DNA from 4 places in the Pandoraea sp. NE5 genome. Region 1 is predicted to be linked to each of the others. Evidence: predicted binding sites of a transcription regulator. Region 1 holds the regulator's gene; each other region holds the start of a gene.

The links. The regulator LexA, encoded in region 1, represses DNA repair genes until DNA is damaged. The targets are predictions, from matches to a motif close to ACTGTATNNNNATACAGT.
Region 2: the regulator LexA is predicted to act here: its motif matches at 4,201-4,218, upstream of PanNE5_RS22070 (PA0069 family radical SAM protein).
Region 3: the regulator LexA is predicted to act here: its motif matches at 3,240-3,257, upstream of PanNE5_RS13130 (DUF2471 family protein).
Region 4: the regulator LexA is predicted to act here: its motif matches at 2,883-2,900, upstream of recA (recombinase RecA).

What each region holds. Positions count from the first base shown of each region.
Region 1 covers NZ_AP025517.1:4,454,509-4,461,640, forward strand. Annotated here, with positions in the region: gene cysW (sulfate ABC transporter permease subunit CysW) at 1-78, opposite strand, end outside; gene cysT (sulfate ABC transporter permease subunit CysT) at 99-899, opposite strand; gene PanNE5_RS20150 (sulfate ABC transporter substrate-binding protein) at 997-2,028, opposite strand; gene lexA (transcriptional repressor LexA) at 2,286-2,939, shown strand; gene PanNE5_RS20160 (hypothetical protein) at 3,114-3,524, shown strand; gene PanNE5_RS20165 (enoyl-CoA hydratase/isomerase family protein) at 3,563-4,675, opposite strand; gene typA (translational GTPase TypA) at 4,812-6,632, opposite strand; gene PanNE5_RS20175 (MarR family winged helix-turn-helix transcriptional regulator) at 6,927-7,132, shown strand, end outside.
Region 2 covers NZ_AP025517.1:4,863,285-4,870,416, reverse strand. Annotated here, with positions in the region: gene ald (alanine dehydrogenase) at 1-927, opposite strand, end outside; gene PanNE5_RS22080 (D-amino acid dehydrogenase) at 1,033-2,319, opposite strand; gene PanNE5_RS22075 (Lrp/AsnC ligand binding domain-containing protein) at 2,424-2,912, shown strand; gene PanNE5_RS22070 (PA0069 family radical SAM protein) at 2,979-4,133, opposite strand; gene PanNE5_RS22065 (Rossmann-like and DUF2520 domain-containing protein) at 4,321-5,253, opposite strand; gene PanNE5_RS22060 (hypothetical protein) at 5,263-5,712, opposite strand; gene PanNE5_RS22055 (META and DUF4377 domain-containing protein) at 5,722-6,522, opposite strand; gene PanNE5_RS22050 (PQQ-dependent sugar dehydrogenase) at 6,719-7,132, opposite strand, start outside.
Region 3 covers NZ_AP025517.1:2,869,067-2,876,198, reverse strand. Annotated here, with positions in the region: gene PanNE5_RS13150 (GNAT family N-acetyltransferase) at 1-339, shown strand, start outside; gene PanNE5_RS13145 (DUF4019 domain-containing protein) at 466-1,017, opposite strand; gene PanNE5_RS13140 (GGDEF domain-containing protein) at 1,146-2,324, shown strand; gene PanNE5_RS13135 (glutathione S-transferase family protein) at 2,422-3,141, opposite strand; gene PanNE5_RS13130 (DUF2471 family protein) at 3,286-3,810, shown strand; gene PanNE5_RS13125 (3'-5' exonuclease family protein) at 3,798-5,543, shown strand; rRNA gene rrf (5S ribosomal RNA) at 5,763-5,875, opposite strand; rRNA gene PanNE5_RS13115 (23S ribosomal RNA) at 6,008-7,132, opposite strand, start outside.
Region 4 covers NZ_AP025517.1:2,333,968-2,341,099, reverse strand. Annotated here, with positions in the region: gene sucC (ADP-forming succinate--CoA ligase subunit beta) at 1-124, opposite strand, end outside; gene PanNE5_RS10705 (DUF2889 domain-containing protein) at 121-807, opposite strand; gene recX (recombination regulator RecX) at 1,117-1,662, opposite strand; gene recA (recombinase RecA) at 1,763-2,827, opposite strand; gene PanNE5_RS10690 (response regulator transcription factor) at 3,030-3,719, shown strand; gene PanNE5_RS10685 (HAMP domain-containing histidine kinase) at 3,770-5,413, shown strand; gene PanNE5_RS10680 (MFS transporter) at 5,585-7,132, shown strand, end outside.

The DNA.
Region 1 (7,132 bases):
CGGCTCGTCGGTCGGATTGACCTGGCGGGCCTGGATCGGTTGCAGCAAGGCGCGCGACAGCGCAAGTGAATCGGACATGAGCGAGACGTTCTCTTGAATCAAGCGCCACTGGCGCGTCGGCCCGCATGGCGGCGTTGCAGCCACCATTGCAGGGTATTGATCAGCAGCAGCAACACGAACGAGATCACCAGCATCACCACAGCCAGTGCCGCGGCGCCCGCATAGTCGTACTGCTCGAGCTTGGTGACGATCAGCAGTGACGCGATTTCCGAGACCATCGGAATGTTGCCGGCAATGAAGATGACCGAGCCGTACTCCCCCACCGCGCGCGCAAACGCCAGCGCAAAACCGGTCAGTAGCGCAGGCAGCACCGCGGGGAGAATGACGTGACGCAGTGTCTGCCAACGTGTTGCGCCCAGACACGCGGCGGCCTCTTCCTGTTCGCGTTCAAATTCCTCGAGCACCGGCTGGAGCGTGCGCACAACGAACGGCAATCCGATAAATGTCAGCGCCACGAAGATGCCCAACGGCGTAAACGCGATCTTGAGATCGAGCAGCGCGAACCAGCGTCCGATCCAGCCGTTCGGCGCGTAGATCGAGGCCAGCACGATCCCCGCGACCGACGTCGGCAAGGCAAATGGCAGGTCGATCAGCGCATCGACGAAACGCTTGCCGGGGAATGAGTAGCGCACGAGCACCCACGCCAGCACGACACCGAACACGGCGTTGAGCATGGCCGCCGCGAGCGACAGGCCGAACGTGAGGCGGTATGAGGCCAACACGCGCGGCGAACTCACGGCGGCGATAAAGCTCGCCCAATCGAGCGAGCTGGCCTTGATGAAAACCATCAGCAGCGGCACCAACACCACGAGGCTCAGATAGCCGACCGTGTAGCCCATCGTCAGGCCAAATCCTGGCAAAGCACTCGGCTTGCGCCAGAGCGGAAACAGTACGGTACTCACGCTTGCATCCCTTTGTCTTCTCGGGCCCTGGGGGTCACTTCTTCGTGTAGATCTGGTCGAAGATGCCACCGTCGGCAAAATGCTTGGCCTGCGTTTTCGTCCACCCGCCCAGATCGGCGTCGACCGTGTAGAGCTTGAGCTTCGGATACTGCGAGGCATACTTCCTGGCGATGTCCGGCGAGCGTGGACGATAGAAGTGCTTCGCGGCGATCTCCTGCCCTTGCGGCGAATACAGCCATTGCAGATAGGCTTCAGCGGCTTTGCGAGTTCCGTGCCTGTCGACGTTCTTGTCGACCACGGCGACCGGCGGCTCCGTGAGAATCGACGACGACGGCACGACGATGTCGAACTTGTCCGGACCGAGATCCTTCACCGAGAGCAGCGCCTCGTTTTCCCAGGCGATCAGCACGTCGCCGACGCCGCGCTCGACGAAGGTCGTGGTGGCGCCTCGCGCGCCGGAATCGAGTACCCCCACGTTGCGGTAGAGCGCCGCGACAAAGGCCTGGGCGGTCTGCTCGTTGCCGCCTGGCTGCTTTAGCGCGTAAAGCCATGCAGCGAGGTAATTCCAGCGGGCGCCGGCCGACGTCTTCGGGTTCGGCGTGACCACGCTGATGCCCGGCCTGGTGAGGTCGTTCCAGTCCTTGATGTGTTTGGGGTTGCCCTTGCGCACGAGCAACACGATGGTCGACGTGTATGGCGTGGCGTTATCGGGCAGACGCTTCTGCCAATCTTTGTTCACGAGTCCGGCCTGCGCCAGTTCGTCGATGTCGGCGGAGATGCCGAGCGTCACGACGTCGGCCGGTGCGCCGTCGAGTACCGTACGGGCCTGCTTGCCCGAGCCGCCATGCGAGGCCTTGAGCGTCACCGTGTCGCCCGTGGTCTGCCTGTAGTGCGCCTCGAATGCCTTGTTGTAGTCGGCATATAGCTCACGCGTCGGGTCATACGACACGTTGAGCAGGGAAAAACTCGCGGCGCGCGCCTGAAGCGACAGCCCGGCAGTCAGTGCCAGCCCTCCCAGTGCGATCGCCAGCGCCCTGGCTTTTCCCCCCCGTATCACTTGACCCATGACTTGCGCTCCCTCGTGTTCTTTCGTGTGTAGGAGGCCAGTCTATGGGGACAGCTAAATACTTAAAAATAATATTTATACGATTGTTTATATCAAATCATGGATTAGCCCGCTCGTACCGACGCCGGTTTGATCCCGCGGGGGTCCCACGACGCGGGCGTGGGACAGACACATCCTGCAGGCGACGAAGTTTTCCCTTGCGTTTTTACAAACACTGTACAAAAATACAGCCACCTGTGCTTCCATACAGTGATGCCATGATCAAACTTACTGCTCGTCAACAGCAGGTCTACGAACTGGTCCGACAAGCGATCGAGCGCACCGGCTTTCCGCCGACGCGCGCCGAGATCGCCGCCGAACTCGGCTTCTCTTCCGCCAACGCCGCGGAGGAGCACCTGCGGGCGCTGGCGCGCAAAGGGGTGATCGAACTGGCCGCAGGCCAATCGCGCGGCATCCGCCTCAAGCGGCTCGACGAAGCGGGCGGCATGCATCAGTTCACCTTGCCGCATATGGGCCTGATGCAACTGTCGCTGCCGCTCGTCGGGCGCGTTGCCGCAGGTAGCCCGATCCTGGCGCAGGAACATATCGAACGCAACTTTCAGTGCGACCCGAACATGTTCGCGCGCCAGCCCGATTACCTGCTGAAGGTGCGCGGTATGTCCATGCGAGACGCGGGCATTCTCGACGGCGATCTGTTGGCGGTACAGAAAGCCGCCGACGCGCGCGAGGGCCAGATTGTCGTGGCACGCATTGGCGACGATGTGACCGTCAAACGTTTTCACCGTGTACCCGGCGGCGTCGAGTTGATCGCCGAAAACCCCGACTTCGAGAACATCGATGTCAATGAAGGCAGCGGTGACTTTGCGCTGGAAGGGATTGCGGTCGGCCTGATCCGCAACAACGACCTCTAGACGCAAACCTGGGTACTGCGCCGCGTCTCGATCACGCAGCAGCCCACTCACTGAAGTTTCGCATTTCCGACTGCGCCGGGCTGGGTCCGGCGCCCGTGCCCTGCTGCGCCCGCGATTTGTGAAGGTCGTGGCAGGACGCGCCCCTCAGACCCACATTGGAGGAAGGATCGCATCATGGCTCGACTCTTTGGTTTGCTGCGTACGTCTTTTGGTCAACCGCGCGTCCGCGTGCCGTCGCAGGCGCGTCTGTCTGCGGTGTACGGGCTGTCGGCCCTGTCCGGCCCGTTTGCCGCCGCCCCGGCCATCGCACGCTCGTACACCGTGCCTGCGCGCTCGCGCTCCACGGCCCTGCCCCGTACACTCGCCGCTGCCATGGCGTCGGCCTCGCGTCGCGCGTGCCCTACCGGAAAAGCGGTCAAGACGTCGCGCAGCGTGCGAGACGTTCAGCAACGCGACACACAAGGTGAGCACGAGGTGCGCGTGTATCGCGACATGTCGCACATCGTGATGGTCGGCAGCATCGCCGACATCTGCCGCAAACTCGATCTGGCCGTTGGCGATCAGTTCTGTCAGGCTGCGGTATAAGCCCTCGGGCCACCGCGACCCTCCATGGCGCGACGGACTTATCGCCCGAGTTCGCGCAGTGGATGGTCCGCGCCATGCCGATCGCCATCGAAGAATCGCGCGATGTCGGCGGGCGTGACCGCTTCGATGCTGCCGTGCTGCCAGCGCGGCACATGATCCTTGTCGACGACCATCGCGCGAATGCCTTCAACGCCCTCCGCCCCGGTACGGCCGTCGAGATTGAAGACACAGCGCATCATCAGCCACTCCTCGCGCAACTCGTCGGCGAGTGACAGCTTGCGTGCGCGGCGCACCTGTTCCAGCGTGACGCAAACCATCAGCGGCGAGCGCTTGGCGCGCAACAGATCTTCCGTCTCCTGCGCCCAGCCGGAGAACTCGCAGCGGGCTTCCCGCTTGAGCGACGACAGGATGGCCGGCAGATCCGGCAGGCCGAAGTGATGGTCGATCACGTCGCGCAGCGGCGCAAGCTTGCCCGGGGCCAGTCCGGCAGGCGGCACGCTTTGCCGGGCGAACGCGCGCGCCGCGTCGAGTACCGCATCACTGTCCGGCCAATCGCCGCTCGCCAGCCGTTCACAGAGCACCGGTAATTCGGTACGCGGTACCACCGCGTCGGCCAGACCGATTTCGCATGCGTCAACGGCACCGAACACCACGCCCGTCGTGCCAAGGTACTCGCCAAGATGACCGGCAAGATTCGCGAGAAAGCGTCCGCCGCCCACATCGGGAAACAGTCCGATGGCCGTCTCGGGCATTGCCATGCGCGTGGCTTCCGTGACCAGTCGCAACGCCGCCCCCTGCGAGATGCCCATGCCGCCGCCCATCACCACGCCGTCCATCAGCGCGATATAGGGCTTCGGGTAGGTGGCGATCGTGTAGTTCAGCGTGTACTCGTCCGTGAAGAAATCCATGATGTCGGTGCGCCCCGCGCTCACCGCCTCGTGGAAATAGCGAATGTCGCCGCCCGCGCACAAACCCTTCTCCCCCTCGCCCCGCAGGACGACGGCGAGCACGCGCGGATCGTCGCGCCATGCATCGAGGGCCGAGGCCATCGCACGAATCATGTCGTGCGAGAGCGCATTGAGCGCCTTCGGGCGGGTCAGGGTGATAAAGCCGATGCGGCCGCGGATGTCGGTACTCACAAAGTCGGTCATGTCTGGCAATGGCTTCAGTGACGTCAACGAAAGGGATAACAAAAAAGCCGGTGCGAGGCACCGGCTTTCTTTCCAACAGACTGGCATCGGCGCGTAGCAGAAGTTTCTCCGCTACGCCACGACACCCTCGCCGGCTTTACTTCTCTTCACGCGATGCGCGCTTGCGCTCGTGTTCCTTGAGGTAGCGCTTGCGCAGGCGAATCGTCTGCGGCGTGACTTCGACCAGTTCGTCGTCGTCGATGAATTCCACGGCGTACTCGAGGCTCATCGAGATCGGCGGCACCAGGCGCACGGCTTCGTCGGTGCCCGACGCGCGCACGTTCGTGAGCTGCTTCCCCTTGATCGGGTTGACCACGAGGTCGTTGTCACGGCTATGGATACCGATGATCATGCCTTCGTACAGGGCGTCACCCGGCGACACGAACATGCGGCCGCGATCTTGCAGCTTCCATAGCGCGTAGGCCACGGCAGCGCCGTCGTCCTGGGAGATCAGAACGCCATTGCGACGCTCGCCCAGCGTGCCATCCTTGAGCGGTGCGTAAGCATCGAAAATGTGGCTCATCAGGCCCGTGCCGCGGGTCATCGACAGGAAGTCGCCCTGGAAGCCGATCAAGCCACGCGCCGGAATGCGGTATTCAAGACGCGTACGGCCGCGACCGTCCGACACCATGTCCAGCATTTCGCCCTTGCGGCGGCCGATTTCTTCCATGACCGCGCCCTGGTGATCGTCTTCCAGGTCGATGGTCAGCATTTCGTACGGCTCATGCTTCACGCCGTCGATTTCCTTGAGCACCACGCGCGGACGCGACACGGCCAGTTCGTAGCCTTCGCGACGCATGTTCTCGATGAGAATCGTCAGGTGCAGTTCGCCACGGCCGGACACTTCGAAGACGGAATCTTCGGCGGTGTCTTTCACGCGCAGCGCTACGTTGTGATTGAGTTCCTTGTGCAGACGGTCGCGAATTTGACGGCTCGTCACGAACTTGCCTTCACGGCCGGCCAGCGGCGACGTGTTCACGCAGAAGTTCATGGTCAGCGTCGGCTCGTCTACCGTCAGCAGCGGCAAGGCTTCCGGCGTGTCGACGTCGCAAATCGTTGCGCCGATACCCACGTCTTCAATCCCGTTGATCAGCACGATGTCGCCGGCTTCCGCGCCGTCCGACATCACACGCTCCAGACCGCGGAACGTCAGCACCTGATTGATCTTGCGCTTGAGGACTTCGCCTTCCGGACCAAAGCGCATCACCACTTGCTGACCCGGCTTGATGCGACCGCGCGTAATACGGCCAATACCGATACGGCCAACGAACGTCGAGTAGTCGAGCGAGCTGATCTGCAGTTGCAGCGGGGCGTCGACATCGGCTTCGCGGACCGGCACGTGTTCGAGAATCGCGTCGAACAGCGGGCGCATCGTGCCTTCGCGCACATCGGAGTCGAGGCTCGCGAAACCGTTCAGGGCCGACGCGTAGACGACCGGGAAGTCGAGCTGCTCGTCGGTGGCACCCAGCTTGTCCATCAGGTCGAACGTCTGGTTGATCACCCAATCCGGACGCGCGCCCGGACGGTCGATCTTGTTGACCACGACGATCGGCTTCAGACCGAGGCCGAGGGCCTTGCGGGTCACGAAGCGCGTTTGCGGCATCGGGCCTTCGACGGCGTCGACGAGCAACAGCACACTGTCGACCATCGAAAGCACACGCTCCACTTCACCGCCGAAGTCCGCGTGTCCCGGCGTGTCGACGATGTTGATGTGCGTGCCTTCGTATTCGACGGCGCAGTTTTTGGCGAGGATCGTGATGCCGCGCTCTTTTTCAATGTCGTTCGAGTCCATCACGCGTTCAGCAACTTGCTGGTTTTCGCGGAAGGTGCCCGACTGGCGCAGCAGTTGGTCGACGAGCGTGGTTTTGCCGTGGTCGACGTGCGCGATGATGGCGATATTACGGAGAGCGCGGGTCATGAAGAGGTGCTCGAAAAAAGCCTTTGGAGAATCCGCGATTCTACCACTTGCGCGTGTCTTACGTCATGGTCTTTCTGCAATGCAGCAACGGCCCCTGCGCGGGAACGTCGACGGCGTCGCATTCATCGAGATGCCACTCCCCTGCCATACCCCCTCGCCCCCCGCCACACATCCATTTAGAACGTTAGCTCCAATTTTGGTCGAAATATTTGCCTAGTCAACTATTGCATGGCCTTGAAATTTATTAAGTAACCGCTATAATCGTGACAAGTCAACTATTGCAGCAGCACGAAAATGATCGATCCGTCCGCTTCCTCTTCCGATGCCGCGCCGACGTCGCCGCCGGATGCCCCCCAGAGCGATCCTCCGCGCTGCGCCTACGACATCGACAACTCGCTGGGGTATCTTGTCTCCCGCGTGCGCCAGTTGATCCTGGCAGAGCTGACCAACGAAACGTCGCAATACGGCTTGACGAGCACCCAGGCGACCATGCTTTACAA
Region 2 (7,132 bases), 410 kb from region 1:
GGAGGTGCGCGGCACGCCACCCGGCATATTGGCCACACAATAGTGCACGATTCCTTCCACGACATAGACCGGATCGGCGTGCGTCGTTGCGTGAGAGGTCTCGCAACAACCGCCCTGATCGATCGCGACGTCGACGATGACAGCGCCCTTGCGCATGAGGCCGAGCATCGCGCGCGTGATGAGTTTCGGCGCCGCCGCGCCCGGAATGAGGACGCCGCCGATGACGAGATCGGCGGCGCGCAAATGCGTTTCGATGGCGTGTTGCGTCGAGTAGACCGTCTGGACGTGGCCACCGAACTGCGCATTGAGGCGGCGTAACGCGTCGACCGATTTGTCGATCACCGTCACCTGCGCGCCGATGCCCACGGCCACCGTCGCGGCATTGGTGCCCACAACGCCACCGCCCAGGATCACGACTTTGCCGGCTTCCACCCCCGGTACACCGGCGAGGAGCAGACCCAGTCCGCCATGCGTCTTTTCGAGCGCGGTGGCCCCGGCCTGAATCGACATGCGTCCGGCGACCTCGGACATGGGGGCGAGCAGGGGAAGTCCGCCGTTCGCAGACGTCACCGTCTCATAGGCAATGCACGTGGCGCCGCTCTTGAGCAGGTCACGCGTCTGGTCGGGATCGGGGGCGAGATGGAGGTACGTGAAGAGTGTGTGATGGGGCTGGAGCCGGGCGCGTTCGACGGCCTGCGGCTCCTTGACCTTCACGATCAGTTCGGCGCGATCGAACACGTCGACCGCCGTTGCGGCAATGCGTGCACCGGCGGCGGCGTAGACCGTGTCGTCCATGCCTATGCCGGACCCGGCCTGGGTTTCGATCCACACTTCGTGCCCGCGGGCGACGACTTCGCGCACAGCGGCGGGCGTCATGCCGACGCGGTATTCGTGGTTCTTGATCTCCTTGGGTACACCGATTTTCATGATGCGTCTCCTTTTTTGTGATGTGACAGCAAAAAGTGACGACAGCGCATGCCAACGTTTCGGCGGCGCCAATCAAAACGGCACCCGAAGGTGCCGTCTGGAAGCTCAGGCGAAGGCCGGTTGGGCCTGCGCGTCGGGCGCGCGGCTGTAGCGCGCCACCGACAGATCGTCGGCCAGAATCGCGGGCCGCCGTCCCGACATCAGATCGGCCAGCAACTGGCCTGAGCCGCAGGACATCGTCCAGCCCAGCGTGCCGTGTCCCGTGTTCAGGAACAGATTGCGCAGGGCGGTGGCGCCCACGATCGGCGTGCCGTCGGGCGTCATCGGGCGCAGCCCCGTCCAGAACGAGGCGTCGGCCGTGTTGCCGGCGCCTGGATACAGATCGTTCACGACCATTTCCAGCGTGGCGCGGCGAGCCGGGTTGAGCGTCTTGTCGTAGCCGACCACTTCGGCCATGCCGCCGACGCGAATGCGGTCGTCGAAGCGAGTGACGGCAATCTTGTAGGTCTCGTCGAGCACGGTCGACACCGGCGCGCGCGATGCATCGGCGATGGGCACCGTAATCGAGTATCCCTTGAGCGGATACACCGGAATGTCGACCAGGCCGCGCAGGAACGGTGTGGAGTATGACCCGAGGGCGACGACGTAGGCGTCGGCGCGCTGCACCGTGCCTGCGCAGACCACGCCATCGATCTTGTCGCCGACAACGTTCAGACCGTCGATCGGCATGTCGTAGCGGAATTTCACGCCGAGTGCCTCGGCCATCGCCGCCAGACGCGTGGTGAACAACTGGCAGTCGCCGGTTTCATCGTTGGGCAGGCGCAGGCCGCCCGTAAGCTTGTGAGCGACGGCCGCCAATGCCGGCTCGGCGCTGGCAAGCGCCTGGCGGTCGAGCAACTCGAACGGCACACCGGCCTCTTCAAGCACCGCCATGTCGCGCGCGGCGTTCGCCAGTTGCTCGTCGGTACGGAACAGTTGCAACGTGCCCGCCTGACGACCTTCGTAAGGAATGCCCGTCTCCGCGCGCAACGCACGGAAGCAATCGCGGCTGTACTCGGCGATCCGCACCATGCGTTCCTTGTTGACGGCATAACGCTCGGGCGTGCAATTGCGCAGCATTTGATAGAGCCACTTGAGTTGCGTGAGCGTGCCGTCCGGACGGATGGCGAGCGGGGCGTGCTTCTGGAACAACCACTTGATGGCCTTCGTCGGAATGCCCGGCGCGGCCCACGGCGAGGCGTAGCCCGGCGAAATCTGGCCGGCGTTGCCGAAGCTGGTCTCGAGCGCCGGTCCGGCTTGACGATCGAGCACCGTGACGTCGTGCCCGGCCTTCGCCAGGTAGTAGGCGCTGGTGACGCCGATGACGCCGCTACCGAGAACGATGACCTTCATTGCGTTGACTCCTGTAAAACCATGTTTATCCAGTAATAATTGGCATAGTATTATCTGATTAGTAGGTTTAGTTAATGTATATATTGGAAATTCAGGAATAAATAATGAGAGTCCAACAGCAATCGATCCGAACGCTGGATCGGCTCGATCGGCGCATTCTCGCGCTGCTTCAGCAAGACGGGCGGATGTCGATGAAAGACCTCGCCGAGCAGGTCGGCCTGTCGATTACGCCCTGCATCGAGCGCGTGAAACGCATGGAGCGCGACGGGGTGATCATGGGGTACTACGCCCGGGTGAATCCGGCCGCGCTGGGCGCCGCGTTGCTGGTATTCGTCGAGATCACGCTCGATCACAAGTCAGGCAACATGTTCGATCAGTTTCGGCGGGAAGTGCTGCGGATCCCGGAGGTGATGGAGTGCCATCTCATCTCGGGCGACTTCGACTATCTGATCAAGGCGCGCATTCGAGAGATGTCCGAGTACCGTAAGTTGCTCGGCGACATCCTGCTGCAACTGCCGGGGGCCGTGCAGTCGAAGAGCTACGTCGTGATGGAGGAGATCAAGGAGACGCTCACCATCCACGTCGAGGAGTGAGCGCGGCGGCGGGAGGGCGGGAGAGCGTCGATAGGCTCAAGTTGCGGTTGCGTCCGGCGTCGCTTTCTAGAAGAGCGGCATTTGCGGGTCGGCCTTGTCGGTCCCGGCCTCAGGGGCTTGCGCGGCGGTTTGCCATCCGTTGGCGACGGCCGAAGTTGCCGGTGCGGGGACCTTGAACTGATCGTTACGCAGCGGTGGTCGCGCCTGATTGAGACCCAACTTGCGGGCGGCCAGATGAAAGCGCTGACGGATCAACTCCGCATGCAAACCGGTGCCGCGCATGCGCGTGCCGAATTCGGAACTGTTGTGCTTGCCGTCGCGCACCTGCTCGATCAGGCTCATGACGTGGCGTGCCCGCAGCGGGTAATGTGCTTCGAGCCACGTCACGAAAACATCGTGAACTTCGCGCGGCAGTCGCAGCATCACATAGCCCGCGTACGTTGCGCCGGCTTGCGCCGCCGTCGTCAGTACGCGTTCGATGTCGAAATCGGTGAGCGCCGGCACGATGGGCGCCACGATCACCCCGGTGGGAATACCCGCGTCCGTCAGCTTTCGGATGGCCTCGATGCGACGTGCCGGGGTATTGGCGCGCGGCTCCATCTTGCGTGCGATCTCCGCATCGAGCGTTCCCACTGAGATGAATACGCGGGCCAGACCACGCTGTGCCATTCGCGACAGGATGTCGATGTCGCGCGCGACCAGCGCGGATTTCGTGGTGATGCCGACGGGATGGCCGAAACGCTCGAGGACTTCCAGCACGCTTCGAGTGATGCCGTATTCACGTTCGATGGGCTGGTACGGGTCGGTGTTTGCGCCGAGTGCGAGCAGGGCGGGCTGATAGCCGCGCTTGCGCAACTCGGCGTCGAGGCGCTCGGCGGCGTTGTGTTTCGCGTAAAGGCGGGTTTCGAAGTCGAGCCCCGGCGACAGGCCGAGATAGGCGTGCGTGGGACGCGCAAAACAATACGCGCAGCCATGCTCGCATCCCCGATACGGGTTGATCGAACGGTCGAAGGGAATGTCCGTCGATTGATTGCGTGAGATGATCGTTCGCGCGTTTTCCAGCGCGACTTGCGTGACGAACTTGACCTCGCATTCTTGGGCCGCATCCGATTCAAGTCGGGTCTCATCGCTTTCGCGCCGGAATTCGGAAAAGCGCGATTCGAGATTGGCGGTAGCGCCTCGGCCCTTACGCGACGGGGGCGGCGCGAATGAGGAAGCCATGACTTGTCTCCTTGATGGCAGTCCGGGGCGCGAAGGCAGGTCGTTCGCGAGGAATGCTTGTCATTATACTGTGTTTTTATACAGTAAATGAGAGGCGAGCATGACGCGGAACGGACTGGCGGGCGAGGCGAGGTGGCGCGGGTGGACGGCGTCGAGCGACTGGATGGGCTGGGGACGCTGGATGTGCTTATGCGTCGCTTTCTGGGGCGGACGGCGGCAAATATGGCGCGATGGCGCGTGCGATGGCGTCGAGTGCGGCGCCGTCAGCGTTCGGGCGTTGACGGGCGAGGTGAATCGCCCGGAGCGTCAGCAGCGAATACAACGTCGCGTGATTGCCGCCCAGCGAGGCAAGCGCTTCGGTGTGGCGGGTGACGATGCCTGCGTCGCCCCGCGACACCGGGCCGGAGAGCGCGCCGGCAAGTCCGCGGTCGCGGGCGGCGGTGAGGGTACCCATGACCAGCGGCCACATGGCGTCTTGGGCGTCGGCTTCCGGCATGCCGATTGCGTGCCAGAGCTGGATAGCTTCATCGAGCAGGCACAGCAGAAAACTGGCGGCGTAATTGGCGCCGGCGTGATATCGCATCCGTTCGCCCGCCGGGATCGACAGGGCGCGGCACCCCATCGCGCTGGCAAGCGCGTGGAGCGTAGCGTTCAGCGGTGCGTCGGCTTCGATGGTGATGGCGCTGCCCGACAGGCGTATCGCGTCGTCATCGAGACCGGCAAAAAGAAACAGCGGGTGGAAGCCGCCAATTTGCGCACCGTGTCGGGTGGCGGCCGCGAGCAGACCAACCTCCGAGGCGCCGCTGCAATGCACCAGTGCCTGCCCGGCGCGCGGCGACAGATGTGCGGCGCACGTGGCGATGGCGTCGTCGGGAACGCTCAGGAAGACAAGGTCCGCGTGGGCGAAGACCGCGTTCATGTCGTTCGGCCGGTGGATTGGCAGGGCCTTACACGCCGGCAAGGCGACCGCGACGCGTTGCGCCGCATCGAGGCGTCGGCTTGCGATCGCCGTCACCTCATACCCCGCACGTGCCGCCGCGAGCGCGAGGGCGCATGCAACGCGACCGGCGCCGATGAAGCCCAGCGTCGGTCGGGAGGGGGCGACGACGAGTGTGGTCATGCTCACGCGTTACTGCGACAGACGGTTCGGCGTGTCGTGCGTTTCGAAATAGGTCTGGAACGCCACGGCGAGACCGACCATCATCAACATCGCACCCACGAACAGCGACACGCTCACGATGATGACGGCGATCCACCCCGAGCGCGATTTGCGCTGGGCGCTGGCGTTGAACTGGGCATCCCAGCGCTCGTCGGGCCGAAGTCCGTAAACAATCGCCGCCAGGAATGCGGAAAACAGCGAGATGGCGCCGAGAATCGTCAGGCCCCATCCGGCGGGAGACTGCAGCTCACTCGTGACCAGCAGCCCCCAACCCGCTACACCGCAGGCCGATCCCACGACATGGGCCCACCCGAAGCGATCGCGCAGACCATACAGATAGAAACGATGCAGGCCCAGCGTGCCGAACAGCATTGCCAGGCCCGCGGTCAGGGTCTTGGATTTATAGGCGACTGCATTCATTGGGATGGGTTATCGGGCTGGCGTTTCGCGAATGACTTCGACCAGCGTCCAGCGCATGCTCGACGCATCGGCGGGCGGATTGACGACGGGTTCGCCGTGGATTTTCACGCGGTATTCTACGCCGGGCTTCCACGAGAAGCCATCGATGTGGGCGTACCAGAGTTCCCACGGCGCTTTCCCGGAATCGTCGGCGTTGCGCACGCGCAGGCACTTTCGCGGCGCGGCGCCCACGCAATCCGCCATTTGCGAATCGACGTCGACAATACGGTCTTCCGTCTTGGTGGCGCTGGCGACCGGACGATCCAGCAACGTCTGCGAGGCGTAGGTCAGGGTCTCGCCATTCGGAGTGCGCAAAATCAACTGCGTGTCGCGGCGTTCGAAACGGGTGACGCGGGGAAGCGTCGTCAGGTAGCGGGCTTCGAAGGCCATCGAGTCCGGGCAAGCCATGCGTGTGGCGGCCGGCGCCTGAAGGCTGACCTGGCCCTTGGCCGGCCCCACCGAGTACTGGCCGAAGATCCGGTTACATCCGCCGGAGCCAGAGAACGCTCCTTTGTCGTTAAAGGTCAGGTTGATGGCGCGGCTTTCCGGCAGACTTGGCAAATCGTCGACACCTTCCCACCGCATCAGTTGCCAGGTGCCGAGGATGTCGGCGGGGGCGGTGGCGGCGGCTGGCGCGCCGGGCGACGCCTGCGATGGACCGGCGCCGCCCGACGGGGCGGCGCAGCCGGCCAACATGGCCGCCGGCACGAGGAGCGTTGCCATATAGGTGGCGAACGAGGCGGGCAGGAAAGAGAGTCGGCGTTGGGTCATGATCATGTCTTGGTGGAATTGCCGAGCGTGCCGGGAGGGCACGATCAGCGAAAGTGTCGCGGCACACGGAGGCGGCGGACGCCGTGCGCAGCCCTGAGTCCATGAAAGGTTGACCGAATGCCGGTCAGTGCAGTTCCTTGCATCGTCATTGCGGTGAGATTCCCGAGTCGATGTCGGTCGTCGTCGTGCGGCCGCGTCACGGTTTCCGATAAGTAATGCGGTAGATCGCGCCGGCCTCATCGTCACTGATCAACAGTGAGCCGTCTGGTAACGTAAGGAGGTCGACAGGGCGGCCCCAGACCGACTCGTCGTCGCCCAGCCAACCTTGCGCGAAGATTTCCTGCCTGGCGACGTTGCCCTTGGCGTCGAGCACGACGCGTACGACCCGGTAGCCGACCTTGCGGCTCCGGTTCCAGGAGCCGTGCTCTGCGATGAACAGACTGCCGCGATAGTCCTTGGGGAACTGTTTGCCGGTGTAAAAGCGTACGCCGAGCGCGGCCACATGGGCGCCAAGCTTTGCCACGGGGGGCGTGAAGTCCGCACAGCGTTTCTCTCGCCCGTATTCGGGATCCGCGATGTCGCCGGCATGGCAGTAAGGGAATCCGAAGTG
Region 3 (7,132 bases), 1.6 Mb from region 1:
CGGCATGAAGCCGACGCGGCTCAAGATGGTGAAATCGTCGGTACTGTGCAGTTGTTGCTCGATTTGCCGGAAAACCAACCGCATCGAGCGGACGTCGCCAAGATGCTGGTTCATCGTTCGGCCAGGCGGCTGGGGGTGGCTCGGCAATTGATGGCTGCCGTTGACGAGGTCGCCAGCGCCGAGGGGCGTCAGGTGCTCGTACTCGATACCGTGACTGGCGGCGATGCCGAACGGCTATATCTGCGCTGCGGCTGGCAACGCGCGGGCGACGTGCCGAAATTCGCACTGATGCCCGACGGGGCCTTCTGTGCCACGACGTTCTACTACAAGCACCTCTGACCCGCGCCGTCGCAAAAGCGCTGCGACACCACCACCGTCTAAGGGAGAGCTCACCGTGTGGGGGGCTGACCGGCGTAAATCTGCCGATATCGTCGGCCAGCCGCCGGCGGCCCCGCCAGCGCAGCCTCAGCGCACCAGATAGCCCGCGACCCGCCAACGGCTGTCGATGCCGAAGACCATCGTCACCATCTCATGGGCCTCGGCCTTGTGCTCAAAGACTGTGTTGTACTGAATCACCACATACTCGCCGTCCGGCTGCCCGGGCAGGGTGCGCGTAAACACCGCATCCGCGGTTTTGCGCGACTTCACCCGGCCCAGCGGCTCGCGCGCGGCTTGCAGGCGCTGCGCCCAGTCGCCGGCCGTGATCGCGCGCTGGAACACCGGGGCAGCCTGCTCCCAACTCTGCTTTCCACGGTTGATGTCCGTGAGTCCCAGCCAAAGATTGGCGGCCTCGAGCGCGGGACGCACGTCGCGATTGACATCGGCCGCCGGTGCGCTTGCGCTGCTGGCTGGGCTGGAGAAAAGTGGCGGCTGGGCTGCGCGGCGCTGCAGCGGCTCTTGCTGCGCCTGCGCCGGGCGCGCGGCAAGACCGGCAACGGCCACGACGGTCAACGCCAACATGGGAAGCCGGCGAAAGCGGGGGGCGCGATTTGACGGATAGGATCGGGTCGTCGGCATTGACGCAAACTCCTTGATACAAAAAAGACGGATCCGACTATTCTACTGGCGTGCTGGGCATGTAACGCGCGTAGCGGCGTACATTACAATGCACAACACATGTCCGCTTCCCCCCGCTGGTCATCGCCATGTTGACGACGTCTTTGCTCGCGATCACCTCACTGCTCAGCTTCATGATGTTGCTGATCATGGGGTCTCTTCTACGCTCACGCGTGGCGGGCGTTCGCGAGTGGTGCTTCGCCAACGTTGCGGTGCTCATTGCCCTGCCGCTGTTTGCGCTGCGCGGCGGCGTCCCCGACTTCGTGTCGATTGCTGTCGCCAACGTCACCCTCGCGGGCGGTCTGCTGCTTTACTTCGCGGGCTGTGCTCGCTTTCTCGGCCGCTCGCCGCATTGGCCGGCATTGGGCGCATCGCTCGGCGTGCTCGCTGCCGCCATCGTGTTCTGGCGTTACGGCACCGACGACCCACAGGCACGCGTGGTCATCGTCTCGACGTTTCACGCGGCGTGGCTGCTGGCCACGGCCGTGCTCATTGCCCGACATATTCCCCCGCGCCGGCATCCTTACAACTATTGGCTGACCACGGGCCTCGCTGCGGCGTTCGCCATCGGGCATGCCGTGCGCGGCGTGGTCTTCGGCTGGACGCCGGCCCCCGGCCCTGATGTGTTCGCGCCCACGATGTTCAACGCCGTGATGCTCACCATCGGCACGATTGTCATGCCCGCCATGACGATGGGCGCGGTCATGATGATTCACGACGCCATGCTCGCCACCGCCGAAGAGGCCGCGAACCGCGACTATCTGACCGGCGCGCTCTCGCGCAAACACTTCGACCTCCTCGCGCGTCAGGAGATGGCACGGGCGGTGGCCCGCGGTTGGCCTCTCTCGATCGTGGTCATCGATCTCGATCATTTCAAGCAGATCAACGATACCCACGGCCATGCGGGCGGCGACACGGTGCTTCGCGAATTCGTGAAGCTCGTGCGCGATATCCTGCGCGAAGGCGATGTCTTCGGGCGACTGGGCGGAGAAGAATTTGCCGTGCTGCTGCCGGGCACGGACACACCCGGTGCAATCCGCATTGCCGAGCGCCTGCGCAGTCAGGCGAGCCGACATCTGGTGGCCGGTCCGTTTGGCGTGTGTCAATACACGCTCAGTGGCGGCGTGGCGACGTGGCACGAGAATGAAAGTCTCGAGGCGCTGTGCATGCGCGCCGACCGCGCGCTGTACGCCGCGAAGATTTCCGGGCGCAACCTCGTGCTCTCCGACGTGCTGCCGAGCGACGAAACGGCCTCCGAGGCGGGCTGATCCAGCCCGGCGTCGGCCTCCAGAGTCGATGTCAATTCGCGGCGATGTGACGTCGTGAAATCGCGGATTTGCCGATCTGCCTATCGGACGTTACGCCTCAAACGCTCGAGCCTTCGCCCGCGTCGCGAAAGAACTCGCGCCGCATGCGCGCGACATAGGCCATCAGATTCGGATGGCTTGCGATTTCGTCGCGCAGCGCCATGCGGAAATGCGGCGACGCGGCGCTACCGATGAAACCGAAAGCCGTGGCATCGGCGCCGCACGGCGCATCACCGAAAAAATAGGGTTTGTCGCCGAGCAATTCGGCCGCCGCCTGTGCGCCGCGTTTGAGCAGTTGCGTTTGCTCCTGAGGCGTATAGCGCCCGGTGCCCTGCGCGTGCAGCGTGCCGCGAATCTTGCGACGGATGAACGCTTGCGCAAGTGGGCGCACCGGCCAGGGAATCGCCTTGAAGAACGAGGCCGGCCCCTTGGCGAAGTTGTCGTCGTCGCACCAGCGCGCCTGCACGACGTGCCAATAGAAATGATCTTCCAGCGCCTTCTCGAACATCCACGCGGCGCCCCGTCGCTCGGGCGTGAGACCGGCATCGAAATCGAACCCGTACTTACGCTCGATGTGCAGCCGGATCAACGTGGAGTCCGCGACGATCTCACCTTCGTCATCGATATAGGGGAGCTTGCCCTTGGGGGCATGCCGAAATCCACTGCGATCCGTCCGATAGGGCAGTCCGGCGAGCTTGAGCAGCATCTCCGCCTTGACGACAAACGGGCTGGCGTCGGGCAGCCCGAACGACGGGCCAAAGGTATACAGGGTCAACATCGAGGTCGGGTTCCCGCAGGGTGGGCATGGCGCAAAGTATTACATGCGGCGACGACGGCGGCGACCCCGTCGGGTCGGTCGGGTCACGTCACTCGCGCACTGTGATTTTATACAGTATCATGTCCTCCAATCGAGGAATGTCTTATGGAAACCATCGACTGGGATCAACTGGCACTGAGCGCTGCCGAACGCGACCTTGCTGGCATCGTGAGAGCGATTGCCGCGCGCTACGCGCAACAGCGTGCGGGGACCGCGAAAGCCATATCGGCACGCACTGCCGCCGTTGCGACAGCCCCTGAGGAATCGAACGAAGCGAATAATTCGAGCGAAGCGGCAGCGGCATTGACGCTTGACTGGCGCACGCTCCTCGCCATTGCCGACGAGGCAGAGGCGGATATTGGCCTGCATGCACGGCATGAGGCGTGGACGCTGGCGCGGCTGCTGCGCCTGCCCGGCGACGAGGCGCTGCGTCGCGACGGCGCGTTACCGCAGCTCGATGCACTCGTCGATCTGCACTGGCCCGACGCCCCGGCACCGGCGGTATTCCGTGCCGCCGTCGCAGCATTCGCCGGTGACGACCTGCCTGGCGACGACGCGGCGCCGTTCCCGTCCGACCGATCCGTCCGCCCGATCGCGTCGCACGCCAATGCGCCGGCATGCCCGGCCTGAGCGCGGCCGAAGTGCGCAAGCGCAACGCGACCGATGACATGCGGGACATCGCAATCGAGCACGCCTATGACGCCGCGATCCGCGATGTGATGGATCCCGACGCGCTCGCCCGCTCGCTGCCGGCGCCGATGGTCTTCGTCGATCTGGAGACGACGGGTGGCAATGCGCTCGGCGACCGCATCACCGAGATCGGCGTGGTCGAAGTCGGCCCGCATGGCGTGGAACAGTGGAGCACCCTGCTCGACCCGGCCGAACCGATCCCCCCGTTCATCCAGCAGCTGACCGGAATCACCAATGAGATGGTGCGCGGTCAGCCGTCGTTCGAGTCGCTGGCGCACGGATTGGCGGAACGTCTGCAAGGCAAGTTGTTTGTTGCCCACAATGCGCGCTTCGATTATGGCTTTCTCAAAAACGAATTCCGGCGTGCCGGCATCGCGTTCCAAGCCGATGTTTTGTGCACGGTGCGTCTATCGCGTCTGCTGTTTCCCTCGGCGGCGCGGCATGGTCTGGATGCGCTGATCGCCCGCTTCGGCCTCGCCCCGCTGGGCCGTCACCGCGCGCTCGCCGACGCCGATCTGCTCTGGCAGTTCTGGCAAAAGCTTCACACGATTTACACGCCCGATCTGATCGAGCAGGCGGTGCAACGCGTAACCAAACGTTCGAGCCAGCCGCCGCAGTTGCCGGACGACGCCATCGATGCCCTGCCGAACCGCCCCGGCGTCTACCTCTTCTATGGCGAAGGCGACACGCTGCTGTATGTGGGCAAGAGCGTCGACATCCGCGCGCGCGTGCGTTCACATTTCTCCAGCGATCATCAGGTTGCCAAGGATCTGCGTATCTCGCAGGAAATCCGGCGTGTGGAAGCGCGCTGCACGGTGGGCGAGCTTGGCGCGTTGCTGCTGGAGTCGCAACTGGTCAAGCAGTTGCAGCCGGTACATAACCGTCAACTGCGCCGTGCTTCGCAACTCTATAGCTGGCAACTCACGCCGGATGCCGACATGCCCGAGCTCGTCAGCGCGAAGGCGGTCGATTTTGCCGGCGCCGAGGCCTTGTACGGCACCTTCTCGTCGCGCACGCGTGCGCAGAGCGCGCTGCGCACGCTGGCGGACGAACATCGTCTGTGCTGCGCGCAGCTCGGGTTGGAAACTGTGGGCGCCGGCCGGCCGTGCTTCGGATACCAGGTCAAGCGTTGTGATGGTGTATGCGTCGGCGATATGCCGCTCGCCGCGCACACCGAGCGCGTTCGCCAAGCGCTCGCCACGCTACGGTTGGAAACGTGGCCGTACGAAGGCCCTATCGCGGTTGAAGAACGCAGCGCCGATACCTCGGAGGTCGACTACCACGTGATCGACCGCTGGCAGTATCTGGGCACTGTGACGTCGCGTGACGCGTTGGACGCCTTCGTCGACACCTTGCCTGCCGTGACCGGCTTTGATCCTGACATTTACCGACTACTGGGCCGACGCCTTGCCGCCTTGCATCAGGCGAGCGATACCGTCGTATACGACGTCACTGGCGCTCAGTCGGCCGAAGTGGAAGACGACATCCCGACGTCGGTACGCGGCAAGGCGGCACTCCTGGCCGTTCTGCCGCTAAGCCGCCCGGCGTTTCGCCTCAGCTCGCTAGATCCACCGGCCCCCGCACCCGACAAGCCCAGCGCGGCGCTGTTGCGTCGCCGTCGACCACGCCCCGAAGACCCTGCGCAATATCGGCTGCCGTTCGACGCTCAGTAGCGCGGGCGGTCGGCAACGGCCGCCTTAATGCGCCGTCTGCGGGGCACCCTCGGCCCCGTCGCCGTCACGCCCGCATTTAAGTTTGCAGTATGGGACCCTGACCGAATTCCGTCCCAATAGCCAGACAGATGTCAGTCGCGACAAGCTGGGCTGGGCGTTATCGCCGGGTAAAAGCAAAAACCCCTTGCTACACGAGTTAGCAAGGGGTTTTTAGGGGGAGCCTGACGATTACCTACTTTCACACGGGTATCCGCACTATCATCGGCGTGGAGTTGTTTCACGGTCCTGTTCGGGATGGGAAGGGGTGGTTCCAACTCGCTATGGTCATCAGGCATAACTTGTATGTTCTGCTGAGCGGGGCTCAACAAAACCAATTTGGAAGAAGCGTAGTACTACATTGGTTGGGTTGTGAGTTGTATCGGCACACTGCACGACACTCACACCAGGAAAAACACACTGGTTATAGGATCAAGCCTCACGGGCAATTAGTATCAGTTAGCTTAACGCATTACTGCGCTTCCACACCTGACCTATCAACGTCCTGGTCTTGAACGACCCTTAAGGGGAATCGAGTTCCCAGGGAAGTCTCATCTTAAGGCGAGTTTCCCGCTTAGATGCTTTCAGCGGTTATCTCTTCCGAACATAGCTACCCGGCGATGCCACTGGCGTGACAACCGGTACACCAGAGGTTCGTCCACTCCGGTCCTCTCGTACTAGGAGCAGCCCCCTTCAAACTTCCAACGCCCACGGCAGATAGGGACCAAACTGTCTCACGACGTTTTAAACCCAGCTCACGTACCTCTTTAAATGGCGAACAGCCATACCCTTGGGACCGGCTACAGCCCCAGGATGAGATGAGCCGACATCGAGGTGCCAAACACCGCCGTCGATATGAACTCTTGGGCGGTATCAGCCTGTTATCCCCAGAGTACCTTTTATCCGTTGAGCGATGGCCCTTCCATACAGAACCACCGGATCACTATGACCTGCTTTCGCACCTGCTCGACTTGTCAGTCTCGCAGTTAAGCACGCTTTTGCCATTGCACTATCAGCACGATTTCCGACCGTACCTAGCGTACCTTCGTACTCCTCCGTTACACTTTGGGAGGAGACCGCCCCAGTCAAACTGCCTACCATGCACTGTCCCCGATCCGGATTACGGACCTAGGTTAGAACCTCAAACAAACCAGGGTGGTATTTCAAGGACGGCTCCACAGAAACTAGCGTTCCTGCTTCAAAGCCTCCCACCTATCCTACACAGACCGGTTCAAAGTCCAATGCAAAGCTACAGTAAAGGTTCATGGGGTCTTTCCGTCTAGCCGCGGGTAGATTGCATCATCACAAACACTTCAACTTCGCTGAGTCTCGGGAGGAGACAGTGTGGCCATCGTTACGCCATTCGTGCAGGTCGGAACTTACCCGACAAGGAATTTCGCTACCTTAGGACCGTTATAGTTACGGCCGCCGTTTACCGGGACTTCAATCAAGAGCTTGCACCCCATCATTTAATCTTCCGGCACCGGGCAGGCGTCACACCCTATACGTCCACTTTCGTGTTTGCAGAGTGCTGTGTTTTTATTAAACAGTCG
Region 4 (7,132 bases), 2.1 Mb from region 1:
CCGGACCGCCGAGTTCTTCGGCTGCCTTCACGGCCTCGTCCACGGAAAACGCCGGAATGCCGCGGGGCACCGCGACTCCGAATTTTCGGAGGATTTCCTTGCCTTGATACTCATGAATCTTCATGCGTGATTCCCTTCTTGCTGAGTTGGAAGTTTGGGTTCGAGCTGGCGAGTCGAGGCACCATCGCGCACCGCTTCGGTTGTGGCGGGCGTCGTGGGCTCGTTCGCTCGATCGTTTGCGCGGCCGTTGAACCAGCGCGGGTAAAACCGGCGCACCGCCTCGCCATCAAACCGCAGGGCGTGACAATGTCCGAGTTGGAAAGGAGGCGCCGAAACATCGGCCTCGTGGGCGGCCTTGAGCGCCGTGTCGGGGGTGTGGATCACCTCGCCGGCGAAGGCCTGAATCGCTGCCGTGGGCAGGACACTGCAAAGTTCGGTCAGATGGGTACAGCCCGCCGCGCCGCCGAGGCGCTCGCGCACCGCATGGCGGAACCCGCGCCGCAGGTTAAGTCCGATCAATTGACGGTAGTCTGGGCCAATCTGGTCGCAAATGCCGGGATAAGGCACCCAGTCGGAGACGGCCTCGGCGTCACGCACCTCGAAACTCTCGTCGATCGTCAGACGCAGCCACAGCGAGTGAATCGGCGTGCCCTCCTTTCGAAGGCCCGTTGCCAATGCAAAATCGCGATCCTTGTGATCGGTTAGACAGGCTTCGATGTCCCATAGGCCATCGTCGCGCGAAAACGCTTCGACAGCGATCGCGCGGCGGTGACGCAGGGTACGAGAGGCGGGCTCAGAGAGCGGCATGCGAGAGTGTGCAATGCATGAACGCGGAAAGATCTGAATTCTAGCATAGGCAGCGACGGCGATTGCCGCAGCGCAACAGAAGCCCGCCGCATAAGGTCGAATTACCCGACCAATGGGTCGGGTAATCAAAATTCTGCAGGTGCTGGGCGTATGGTGCAACGCCATATCGCGATAACTGTGGCATGACGCGACACGCGAGATACCGCGCCATGTCACGCCAGTATTCATGCGGCTTGCGAGCCCACGCGCGTCACCCGCCCTTCCCCGATGAATGGTGCGACATCCATCAGGAAAATGATGGATGTCGCGTCAAAAGTCGTCCGAGTATTCGTCGGCACCCCACACGATTTTGCTGATAACGGTACGCGAGAAACCGCGCGAGGCGAGAAAACGCATCTGTTTGGCGCGCGCCTCGGGCGTCGTGGCAATCTCGCCGAACTTCTTCTGCCATACGGCGCGGGCCCGGGCGAGTTCCGTTTCGCGCAGTTGTGTCGCGAGGGCCGTCACGGTATCGGCGTCGACCTGATGCTGCTTGAGTTCGTTGACGATACGCGTCGTCCCCATGCGCGACGCACGCCGATGCACGACGCTTTGCGCAAATCGCTCATTGGACAGCCAGCGCTCCTGCTCAAGACCGTCCAGCACGCGATCGAGCGCCTCGGGATCGTCGGCGTCGGCGAACGGCGCAAGCTTGCGACGCAGCTCGGCTCGGCTGTGTTCGCGACGCGCGAGATAGGACAGCGCGCGCGCCTTGAGGCTCAGCACGGGTTTGCGCGACGGCTTGGCCGCAACGGCGGCGTCGCCCGGCGGAGGTGGCGGCGCGTTCGGATCTCGGGGAGGACGGCGAGTGATCATGACGTCATCGTGATGCCATCAAAGCGGGGGCCGGAAAAGCAAAACGGCAACGCGGCGCCGACTGGCCTCGCGTTGCCGCTCCGGAACAGGCGAGAGGTCCTCAGACCTCGTCGTCTGCTTCGATCTCGCCGGTCTCGTTGATTGCCGTGACGCCGAGCGATGCGCGTACCTTATTTTCGATCTCGCGGGCGATATCCGGATTTTCGCGCAGGAATTCACGCGCGTTGTCCTTGCCCTGGCCGATCTTCTCGCCGTTGTAGCTGTACCAGGCGCCAGCCTTCTCGACGATCTTCGCGTTCACGCCCAGATCGATGATTTCGCCTTCGCGCGAAATCCCCTGGCCATAAAGGATATCGAAAATCGCTTCGCGGAACGGCGGCGACACCTTGTTCTTGACGACCTTGACGCGGGTTTCGTTGCCGACGACCTCGTCACCCTTCTTGATCGAGCCGATCCGGCGAATGTCGAGACGCACCGATGAGTAGAACTTCAGTGCGTTTCCGCCCGTAGTAGTTTCCGGGTTACCGAACATCACACCGATCTTCATCCGAATCTGGTTGATGAAGATCACCGTGCAGTTCGTGCGCTTGATGGTACCGGTCAGCTTGCGCAGGGCCTGGGACATCAGACGCGCCTGCAGACCCGGCAGCGAATCGCCCATTTCCCCTTCGATTTCGGCCTTCGGCACCAGCGCCGCCACCGAGTCGATGACGATGAGGTCGATCGAGCTCGAGCGCACCAGCGCGTCGGCGATCTCGAGGGCTTGTTCGCCCGTGTCCGGCTGCGAGATCAGCAGTTCCGGCACCGACACGCCCAGTTTGTTGGCGTAGCCGACATCGAGGGCGTGCTCGGCGTCGATAAACGCGCAAGTGCCACCGACCTTCTGCATTTCCGCCACGACTTGCAGCGTGAGCGTGGTCTTACCCGACGATTCCGGACCGTAGATTTCGATCACGCGCCCACGCGGCAAGCCACCCACGCCCAGCGCGATGTCCAGGCCCAGCGAGCCGGTCGAGACGACCTGGATGTCCGCTTCGACCTCGCTGTCGCCCAGACGCATGATCGAGCCCTTGCCGAATTGCTTTTCGATCTGCGCGAGGGCGGCGGCCAGCGCCTTGCCTTTCTCGGCCGACAGATTGGCAGACCCTTTCTTGCTTTCTTCCATGAATCGTCCTTTGATATGATGAGCGAGACGGCTCGGGTGAGGCGTGAATGCCAGTACTGTATAAAAAACCAGTGCTGTTTGCAAGTGCCTGTTGTCCGAAAGCGCCGAAACGACAAAAAAAGCCGCGAACCACGCGCCGCAACATCACAGGAGACACACCGCAGCCGTCAGGCGACGGTGCCAATACGAGCCTATCACGCCCATGCGAATTCTCATCGCAGAGGATGACAGCATTCTGGCCGACGCCCTGACCCGCTCGCTGCGCCAGGGGGGCTATGCCGTCGATCACGTCAAGACGGGGCTCGAAGCCGATTCCGCGCTCTGCGCCCAGACGTTCGACCTGCTGATTCTCGACCTCGGCCTGCCGCGCCTGCCCGGTCACGAGGTCCTGCGCCGCTTGCGCGCGCGCAATTCCCATCTGCCCGTACTGATCCTGACCGCATCGGACAGCGTCGACGCCCGCGTCAAGGGGCTCGATCTCGGTGCCGACGACTATATGGCCAAGCCGTTCGCGCTGGCCGAGCTCGAAGCGCGCGTGCGGGCGCTGACGCGGCGCGGCGCGGGCGGCGGCTCGACGGTCATCCGTCACGGCCCGCTCAGCTTCGACCAGGTCGGACGAACCGCCTATATCAATGAGCAGATGCTCGACCTGTCCGCCCGCGAACTGGAATTGCTCGAAGTCCTGCTGCTGCGTACCGGGCGGCTCGTTTCCAAGGAGCAGCTCGTAGACCACTTGTGCGGCTGGGGCGAAGAGGTGAGCAACAACGCCATCGAGGTGTACATGCACCGGCTGCGCAAGAAGATCGAGCCGAGCGGGGTGCGCATCGCCACGATCCGCGGGTTGGGGTATTGTCTGGAGAAGCCGGCCGCCGCGCCTGCCAATGCGGCATAGTCCGCCGAATGCGGCCGCGGCCGCCCCTGCCTCTTTAGCCTCTCCGTCCGATGCGTCTGAGCTTTCGCCACCATCATCGCGCCACGCCTGCGGACCCGGACGCGTCGTCGCACTCGCCCTCATCACCTGAGGGCGCCCCCTCACGACGGCACACTCCCTCGCCGCCCGGTGCCGACGAACCGTTCGACCGGCTCGACCCTTACACCGATCCGTTCGTACGGCCCGGCTTTGGCGCGCCGCTCGAGCACGAGGCGGAGCCGCCCCCGCGCTCGCTCTTCGGCGAAATCCTCGACTGGATGCTCGCGCCACTGCTGCTGCTTTGGCCGATGAGCATTGCCGTGACGTACCTCGTCGCGAAATCCATTGCCAACGGCCCCTTCGACCGGGCGCTCGAGACCAACGCTTATGTTCTCGCCCAGCAAGTCCATTCGGACCGCGGCCAAGTCACCCTGACGCTGCCCATGCCCGCACGCGATCTGCTGCGCGCCGACGCCACCGACAACGTCTATTTCCAGGTGCTGGGGGCGAAGGGCGAACTCGTCGGCGGCACGCCCGACCTGCCGCTACCGCACGAAGACGACCGTCCGCAACCCGGCGTCGTACAGTTTCGCGACGAAACCGTGGGCGGCAACGACATCCGCGTGGCGTTCACCTACGTCGACTTGCCGCGGGTGACGCCCGCCGGCAGCATGGCGCTCGTGCAGGTCGCGGAGACGCTCGACAAGCGCAGCCAACTGGCGAACGAAATCATCAAGGGCGTAATCCTGCCGCAGTTCGTGATCCTGCCGCTGGCTATCGTGCTCGTGTGGTTCGGCCTGTCGCGCGGCCTCGCGCCGCTGCATGCGTTGCAGGAACACATCCGCGCGCGGCGTCCCGACGATCTATCGCCGCTCGAAGCGCGCCAGGCCCCGCCAGAGATTGCACCGCTCGTGGGTTCGCTGAACGATCTGCTCAGTCGGCTGGAGCAGAATATGAAACTTCAACAGCGTTTCATCGCCGATGCCGCGCACCAGCTGAAAACACCGCTCGCGGGGCTGCGCATGCAGGCCGAACTTGCCTTGCGCCAGACGTCTCCCGACGAATTACGCCGTTCGCTGTCGCAGATCGCCGTAAGTTCCGAGCAGGCGGCGCGCCTCGTCAACCAGTTGCTGGCGCTGGCCCGCGCGGAGAACAGCGCGAACGACGCCGCCGCCTTCACGCCGGTCAATCTCAGCGTGCTTGCCCGAAGCGCCATGCAGGACTGGTTCCAGGCCGCCTTCGCCAAGCGGATCGATCTGGGCTTCGAGGAGCCGCCGTTTTCGGTGCATCTGTCGGGTCAACCGGTGATGCTTCGCGAATTGCTCAACAACCTGATCGATAACGCGATCCGGTATACGCCGACGGGTGGGAAGGTGACGGTACGTCTGCGGCATGAGGCGTCCGACGGCTTCGTTCATCTCGAAGTCGAAGACACCGGGCCGGGCATTCCGGCGTCTGAGCGTCCACGGGTGTTCGAGCGCTTTTATCGCATTCTCGGCAGTGACAGCGACGGCAGCGGCCTGGGTTTGGCCATCGTGCGCGAGATCGTGCAGATCCATCGCGGCGACGTGAGCGTGCTCGACCATGTTGACGCGCAGCACCCCGAAGCAACCGGCACGCTCATTCGTGTCACGTTCCCCCTCGCCGATGCGCCTATCGAAAACCCGCATGCGTGACGAATTCACGCGAAATACGTTCAATATCGAGCCAAAGTCGAGGGTAAGTCCCTAGCAACGTAAGCTTCGAGTCAGTTTGGCGTCAGACGTCGGTAAGGTTGTCCTCCAATAATCAGTGGCAGCGGCCCGGGCACGACCCAGGGGCGTGCTTACATTACAGGAGACAACCGCATGGCTACTACAACGACAGCCACCTCCCATGCGCCGATGACCGCCGAAGAAAGAAAGGTCATCTTCGCGTCGTCGCTGGGCACGGTGTTCGAATGGTACGACTTCTACCTGGCCGGGTCGTTGGCCGTTTTCATCAGCCGGCAGTTCTTCTCGGGGATCAACCCGACGGCCGCTTTCATCTTCACATTGTTGTCATTCGCTGCAGGCTTCGCGGTGCGTCCGTTCGGCGCCATCGTGTTCGGCCGCATCGGTGACCTGGTCGGTCGCAAGTACACGTTCCTGGTAACCATCACGCTGATGGGGCTGTCGACGCTGGTTGTCGGTTTGCTGCCGGGCTACGCGTCGTGGGGGATCGCCGCCCCGGTGATCTTCATCGCCATGCGTTTGTTGCAAGGTCTGGCGCTCGGTGGCGAATACGGTGGTGCCGCCACGTACGTTGCCGAACACGCGCCGCATGGCCGCCGCGGGTTCTACACGTCGTGGATTCAGACGACCGCCACGCTGGGTCTCTTCCTCTCGCTGCTGGTGATTCTTGGCACCCGCACGGTGATTGGCGAAGAAGCGTTTGCCAACTGGGGCTGGCGCGTGCCGTTCGTTCTGTCGCTCCTGCTGTTGCTGGTGTCGCTGTGGATCCGCATGCAATTGAGCGAATCGCCGGCGTTCCAGCGCATGAAGGCCGAGGGCAAGGCCTCCAAGGCGCCGCTCAGGGAGTCGTTCGGTGAGTGGAAGAACCTGAAGATCGTGATCCTGGCGCTCGTCGGCCTGACGGCCGGTCAGGCGGTCGTGTGGTACACCGGCCAGTTCTATGCGCTGTTCTTCATGACGCAGGTGCTGAAGGTCGATGGCAATACCGCGAACATCATGATCGCGGTGGCCTTGCTTATCGGCAGTCCGTTCTTCGTGTTCTTCGGCGCGCTCTCGGACAAGATCGGGCGCAAGCCGATCATCATGGGGGGCTGTCTGATCGCCGCGCTGCTGTACTTCCCGATCTTCAAGGCACTCACGCACTACGCCAACCCGGCCCTGGAGGCGGCAACCGCTCGCTCGCCGATCACGGTGATCGCCGATCCGAACGAGTGCTCGTTCCAGTTCAACCCGGTGGGCACGTCGAAGTTCACGAGTTCGTGCGACATCGCGAAGAGCTACCTGTCGCGCTCCGGCCTGAACTATGAGAACCAGGCAGCGCCGGCGGGCACGATGACCACGGTGAAGATCGGCGACAAGGTGATTTCGTCGGTCGACGGCAAAGCGGCGGATGCGAAGGAAAAGACTGCGGCGTTCGAGGCCGACATGTCCGGTACGCTCAAGGCCGACGGATATCCGCCGAAGGCTGACCCGGCGCAGATGAACAAGCCGATGGTCGTGGTACTGCTCACGATTCTGGTGATCTTCGTGACGATGGTGTACGGGCCGATTGCCGCGATGCTGGTGGAAATGTTCCCGACGCGCATTCGCTACACGTCGATGTCGCTGCCGTATCACATCGGTAACGGCTGGTTCGGCGGCTTCCTGCCGGCCACGGCGTTCGCGATCGTGGCCGCCAAGGGC